3 regions of the Succinispira mobilis DSM 6222 genome follow, and region 3 is predicted to be linked to each of the others. Evidence: a T-box and tRNA genes for the amino acid it is inferred to sense, from the RefSeq annotation. Region 3 holds a T-box; the other regions hold tRNA genes.

Region 1 (2,197 bases), 800 kb from region 3:
CCACCTGGACCACCCATAGTTGCCATTGCTGTTGCCAAACCACCTGTTGATTTATAGAAAGCAACCCCAGCAGCAGCCCATATCAAAGCAATTATACCTTCAGCAACCATTGCACCATAAAAAACTCTTCTACCATCACGCTCTGTTTGAATACAACGCGCCATCATTGGCGATTGTGTCGCATGGAACCCAGATATAGCGCCACAAGCAACCGTTATAAACATTAATGGCCAAATCGGTAGTTTTTTAGGATGCAAATTTTCTAAAGTTAACTCCGGAATTGGATAACCTTGGAAAATTATACCCCCAGCAATTCCTACTGCCATTATAATTAAAGTCAAACCAAAAACTGGGTAAATTTTACCAATCAACTTGTCAATTGGCACTAAAGTTGCCAAAAAATAATAAGTCAATACAATAATAAGCCAAAACTTGGCATCCATCCAAGCTGGAGTGAGTTTTGCTAACAGCATCGCTGGGCCAGTCATAAAAACTGTACCAACTAACACTAATAAAACCACAGAGAATATTCTCATTACCGTCTTCATACTGCTACCCAAGTATTTACCAACAACTTCTGAAATACTACTTCCACCATTTTTCAAAGAAATCATTCCTGAAAGATAGTCATGAACTGCCCCTGCGAAAATTGTCCCAAAAACAATCCAAAGGAATACCACCGGTCCCCAGAGTGCACCGGCAATTGCGCCGAAAATAGGCCCTAAACCGGCAATATTTAGTAACTGAATTAAAAATACTTTTGCCGTAGGCAATGGAACAAAGTCTACTCCATCATTTTTAGCCAATGCTGGAGTTACTTCATCACTAGGAGCAAACATCTCATCAACAAATTTACCATAAACAATGTAGCCCGTAACAAGTAAAATCAGTGCAAGAAAAAAAGTAATCATAACTAGACCTCCTTATTTTTATGCTCAAACAAAAGACAAAGCCTTAAATGACCTTAAGACAAGCAATATTTTGCATTAACTGCTTAAATTTGTGTCCTAACTTATCTAAGGCTTTGAATTTTATCTGTGTACGCTAGCGAGGTTTTAAGTACTCTGTCTAAACAATTCCAGTAATAAATTCAAAGTATTTTTCAATTGTCAAAAATATACAGAACTTTTTCTATTTATCTATAAAATACTACTTTCTTGTCTATTTGTCAAGAATTCCAGTTATGTTTTACAAATACAAAAAAGACTATTCTGTTGAATAGTCTTTAAATTCAATATGGTGGGCGATGACGGGATCGAACCGCCGACATCCTGCTTGTAAGGCAGGCGCTCTCCCAGCTGAGCTAATCGCCCGAAAATGGTGACCCGTAAGGGAATCGAACCCTTGATACCGCCGTGAAAGGGCGGTGTCTTAACCGCTTGACCAACGGGCCATATTGGCTCCTTGAGTAGGACTCGAACCTACGACCGATCGGTTAACAGCCGATTGCTCTACCAACTGAGCTATCAAGGAATATTTTAGTTTGGTGACCCCGGCAGGATTCGAACCTGCGGCCTTTTGATTCGTAGTCAAACGCTCTATCCAGCTGAGCTACGGAGTCGTTGTCGTCGTTAATCGACATTGATAATTATATTACGTTTCAATAGCTTTGTCAACACTTTTTTTATTTTTATTTTCTACAAGTTTTTTGTGATAATAATCACATTTTTTATGTGAGTTTTTTAATATAATCTAGACATAAAATAAAAAGATGAGGTGAATTTTCTATGCAACCTAGAGCAGCTACTTTACAAAAAATAAACTCCAACAATGAAAAATTTTATGCTATTACTCCTTCTATTCCAGGCGGATTAGTCGAGGCTGACTTTTTAGAAAAACTGGCAAAAGTTGCCAAAAAATATAATGCCATTTTGAAAGTAACTACAGCACAACGAATCATGATTACTATGTTGAAATCTGAAGATGTTAACAAAGTCTGGGATGAATTAGGAATCGAACCAGATGATAACTCTAACAATTGTGTTCAGAGCGTTGTATTTTGTCCTGGTGATACCTTTTGTAAACGAGGTAAGCAAGATAGTGTCCAGTTGGGTAAACTTTTAAATAACGACTATTTTCATAAACAGATGCCGCGTAAATTTAAAATTGGTGTTTCTGGTTGTCCTAACGCTTGTGGTTTTACGCAACTTAAAGATATAGGTTTAGTAGGTTTAATTCAAGGCTGGTCTATTTATGT
Region 2 (2,197 bases), 960 kb from region 3:
CAACGCAGGCAATGTTTTTGGTTTTCTCAAAGGCAATGTAGCTGGACCTTGCTTGTTGCTTAGTGCCCATATGGATTGCGTAGAACCCTGCACAGGAATCAAACCACAATTAAAAGATGGGATTATTACTTCTGATGGGACAACTATTCTTGGTTCCGATGATAAATCTGGCGTAGTAGCAATTTTAGAAGCTTTGAGAGTAGTTAAAGAACAAAAATTGCAGCACAGTGATATTCAAGTTTTATTTACGGTATCAGAAGAAGGTGGCGTAAATGGTTCTAAAAACATGGATAAATCATTGTTGAAAGCTGATTTTGGCTATGCTTTAGATTCTAGTGGTACTCCAGGTGAAATTATTGTTATGGCGCCAGGACAATACAAAATTACGACGGTTGTTAAAGGGCGGACTGCACATGCTGGTTTAGCGCCAGAAACTGGGTTGAATGCAATCACTTTAGCGGCAAAAGCAATTGCAGCCGTATCTCAAGGAAGAATTGATGAAGAAACAACTGCTAATGTAGGCATTATTAATGGTGGAACAGCCACTAATGTAGTTCCCGATAATGTGAAAATAATTAGTGAAGCTAGAAGTAGAAATCCTGAAAAATTGGAAAAACAATTAAAATTGATGGTTGAAACTTTTGAATCAGTAGTTAAGGAAAATGGTGGGGAAGTTGAAATAACAACTGCTAAAGCCTATAATCCTTATGTGTTACAAGAAACAGATCCAGTAATCCAAACGGCTAAAAAAGCAATAGAAGCTATTGGTTTGCAAGCAAAAACTAAAGCTACTGGAGGCGGTAGTGATGCGAACTTTATAAACTCTTATGGCGTGCCTTGCGCAGTTTTAGCGACAGGGATGACTAAAGTTCACACGAAAGAAGAGTACATAAAAGAAGAGCATTTATATGATACAGCTCGTGTAGTAGTTTCGATAATTAAAAATGTTGTAAAATAATTCTTGACAAAAGAAAACTTATAATATATAATTACTTTTGTTGTGTTGCGATCCACTAGCTCAGTCGGTAGAGCACCTGACTTTTAATCAGGGTGTCCCGCGTTCGAGTCGCGGGTGGATCACCAAATTTACAATTATTAATTATTGACACGTATATATCTACATGTTATAATTAAAAAGTGACATGAGTAGAAGAACTTCTACCCCTGCCGTTGTGTTGACTTGGATGACTTTAATGGTCCATTAGCTCAGCTGGTAGAGCACCTGACTCTTAATCAGGGTGTCGAAGGTTCGAGCCCTTCATGGATCACCAAAATATTAAGGCCCGTTGGTCAAGCGGTTAAGACACCGCCCTTTCACGGCGGTATCAAGGGTTCGATTCCCTTACGGGTCACCACATTTGGGCGATTAGCTCAGCTGGGAGAGCGCCTGCCTTACAAGCAGGATGTCGGCGGTTCGATCCCGTCATCGCCCACCAAATGTAATTTTAGGACTTGCAATAAATTTGCAAGTCCTTTTTGTCGTGTGCGCCCAGTATCGGCCTTACTTTTGGGAAAAGTTCAATACGAAGGTTAAACATTAGCTTGAAATAATTATCTGAGACAAGGGGTCAATAAATAGCAGTCAGCGGAAAAGCTCTGGTCTGAGGAAACGAACTACATATGCGATGCCTCTGTGTAAAATGTTGCGGTGTAAATAATAAAGAAACATATTTAGACTGGATTAAGAATGAAAAAGTTCTTAATCCAGTTTTAACTTTTTGAAGAAGCAATGAATAATAATCTATTGTGGAAACTGGTGAAGCTTCTAATACCCTTTAGTACTTTAGCACGGTCTTTACTCAGTATCAACCAAATGATATGCTAGAATACATATTTTTTACAAAAAAAGGCTCTATAATATATGTTGTGGTGTGTGGAAAAATTCTGTATATCACAGCATGTTTTTTTACAAAAAAATGAGCATGATATTGAAAAATCCTTTATGATAAAGTTTTTAAACAAATCAAAGGTGGATTTTCAAATCATGCTCAATATAAATAGCTATACACTCAAACTGTCGAACTGGAAGAAAATTAAGGGCGATTTTTTTAATTTTAAGCGGCAATAGCTTTTTAAATGTGGAAATGCTATTCTGCGGGTAGGACAATTTTATTTTTATCAAAAATTGCTACCAAAGTAAAGACAGAAATACATACTAACCATTCAGCGTAAATCAGATGTGGTAAAATACGCACCG
Region 3 (2,197 bases):
TCTGCAACTAAAGGTTGCATCTTTACAAACCATTGTTTGGACACTAGTGGTTCAACTACTGTATTGCAACGCTGACAGTGACCCACAGAGTTTTGATGTTCAATTATTTTAACCAAATCCCCTTGTGCTTCAATATCCGCAATTAAGTTTTTTCTGCACTCATAACGATCTTGACCTTGATATTTGCCAGCAATTTCCGTCATTTTACCATCTGGAGCAATAACAACAATGTGTTCTAATTTATGTCGCTCGCCCATATCGAAATCATTAGGGTCATGCGCAGGCGTAACCTTTACAGCACCAGTTCCAAAGCTAGGATCAACATAGCTATCTTCAATAATAGGTATTTCACGATTTACAATTGGAACTAGTAATTTCTTACCTATAACCTGGCGATATCGTTCATCTTCAGGATTAACAGCTACTGCTGTATCACCTAAAATTGTTTCCGGCCTAGTGGTTGCAATTGTCACATACTCATTATTTTCACCTACAACCTTATAACGCACATGCCAAAGTTTTGCAGCTTGTTCTTCATGTTCAACTTCTATGTCACTCAAAGCAGTGTTACACCGTACACACCAATTAGTGATTCTGGAGCCTTGATAAATTAACCCCTGCTCATACAAACTTACAAAAACTTCTCTTACCGCTTTAGAGCAACCTTCATCCATTGTAAATCGTTCTCGCGACCAATCACATGAAGCTCCCAAGGATTTTAGTTGATTAATAATTCTATTGCCATACTGTTCTTTCCAAGCCCATACCCGCTCAATAAAATTCTCTCTTCCCAAATCATATCTAGTTAGCTGTTCTGATTTGCGTAATTCTTCTTCAACTTTAATTTGCGTAGCTATCCCTGCATGATCCGTTCCTGGCATCCAAAGAGTATTATAGCCTTGCATCCGCCGAAACCTAATTAAAATATCCTGCAAAGTATTATCTAAAGCATGCCCCATATGCAATTGTCCAGTCACATTTGGTGGTGGTATTACAATGCTATATGGCTTTTTATTGCTATCAACTTCTTGATGAAACAACTTGTTTTCTTCCCAAAATTTGTACCACTTTTTTTCAACTTGTTCAGGCTCATAAACCTTAGAGATGTTGGTTTCATTAATTTCTGCACTCACTTAAAATTCCTCCTAAAATTATAAAAAAATAAAAGCCTTCATCCCAAATAAATTTAGGACGAAAGCTTATAACTTCCGCGGTACCACCAAAATTTCTGCAAAGCAGACTCTCAAATAGTTTAACGCACTATTTACGAGCAAAGCTACACAACTTTCGCCTTCACATTGCCAGCTCCTAGATTACTTCACTGACAAAAAACTTAAATACGTCCCAGCCTAGCGTATTCTCTCTAAAAAGCCTTAGTTATCAGCTACTTGTTCTAATCATCACTTATCTTATAAATATGTCCTAATTCTACCAATAGCAGACACTATTGTCAAGCTGTTGTATGTCTGTAATTAAAATAACCCTTTAATAACACTGGCATTAGGGCGCTCATGAATATTAACCGAAAAAGTTGATATGCCAAAATTATAGAAACATCTGCTCCAATGTTAAGTCCCGTAATACTCATTTCTGTTATTCCGCCTGGAGCAGTTGCTAAAAATGCAGTAGCTAAATCATAACCATAATAAAATCTCAACAAATAGCCTAAGCCAAAGCTAGCTATAATTACAACAACCGAAGAGCTAATTATTATTGGTAAATGTTGGCGCAATTCTTTTATTTTTGGCAATTCTACCGCTTGTCCCATCTGAATTCCCACAAAAATTTGCGCTCCCTTTAATATCGTTCGATCAATTTCCGGCACTGGTTGCCAAACTATATTTAATACAGCCGTTATTAAAAGCGCGCCCAACATATAGGGAGTAGGAATTTTTATTAACCTCGCTAAAAAAACGCCAAACAAAACTGTAGCAATCATAAAAACAGCCTCTGGAAAAGATAAAAAATTAGGCACATTACCTTGAATTAAACTACTAAAATCGTGAGTATTCGACAAAGAATTTAGTACTATAAAAGGTATCACCACAATCGTAGAAATTAATCTTACTGTTTGCATGATTGTAACAACATTTGCATCAACACCTGATAACTCTTCACTCAAAAGTAACATTTGCGTTAATCCACCTGGCATATTACCGATTAAACTACTTTCTATACCAATTCTTGTCTTACGACT

What was found. The T-box of region 3 lies ahead of SUCMO_RS0104615 (valine--tRNA ligase). A T-box ahead of a tRNA ligase gene usually reads a tRNA of that ligase, here a tRNA-Val.
Region 1: it encodes a tRNA-Val, which carries the amino acid that the T-box ahead of SUCMO_RS0104615 (valine--tRNA ligase) is inferred to sense. The anticodon was not compared.
Region 2: it encodes a tRNA-Val, which carries the amino acid that the T-box ahead of SUCMO_RS0104615 (valine--tRNA ligase) is inferred to sense. The anticodon was not compared.

Annotation. Positions count from the first base shown of each region.
Region 1 is NZ_KB913028.1:1,773,552-1,775,748, forward strand. Features, by position in the region: gene SUCMO_RS0108385 (carbon starvation CstA family protein) at 1-911, opposite strand, end outside; tRNA gene SUCMO_RS0108390 (tRNA-Val) at 1,238-1,313, opposite strand; tRNA gene SUCMO_RS0108395 (tRNA-Glu) at 1,319-1,393, opposite strand; tRNA gene SUCMO_RS0108400 (tRNA-Asn) at 1,398-1,473, opposite strand; tRNA gene SUCMO_RS0108405 (tRNA-Arg) at 1,485-1,561, opposite strand; gene SUCMO_RS0108410 (DUF1858 domain-containing protein) at 1,728-2,197, shown strand, end outside.
Region 2 is NZ_KB913028.1:9,953-12,149, reverse strand. Features, by position in the region: gene SUCMO_RS0100075 (M20/M25/M40 family metallo-hydrolase) at 1-958, shown strand, start outside; tRNA gene SUCMO_RS0100070 (tRNA-Lys) at 1,008-1,083, shown strand; tRNA gene SUCMO_RS0100065 (tRNA-Lys) at 1,196-1,271, shown strand; tRNA gene SUCMO_RS0100060 (tRNA-Glu) at 1,281-1,355, shown strand; tRNA gene SUCMO_RS0100055 (tRNA-Val) at 1,361-1,436, shown strand; gene SUCMO_RS0100045 (sodium:solute symporter family protein) at 2,088-2,197, opposite strand, start outside.
Region 3 is NZ_KB913028.1:973,910-976,106, reverse strand. Features, by position in the region: gene SUCMO_RS0104615 (valine--tRNA ligase) at 1-1,133, opposite strand, end outside; T-box leader at 1,185-1,410, opposite strand; gene SUCMO_RS0104610 (AbrB family transcriptional regulator) at 1,451-2,197, opposite strand, start outside.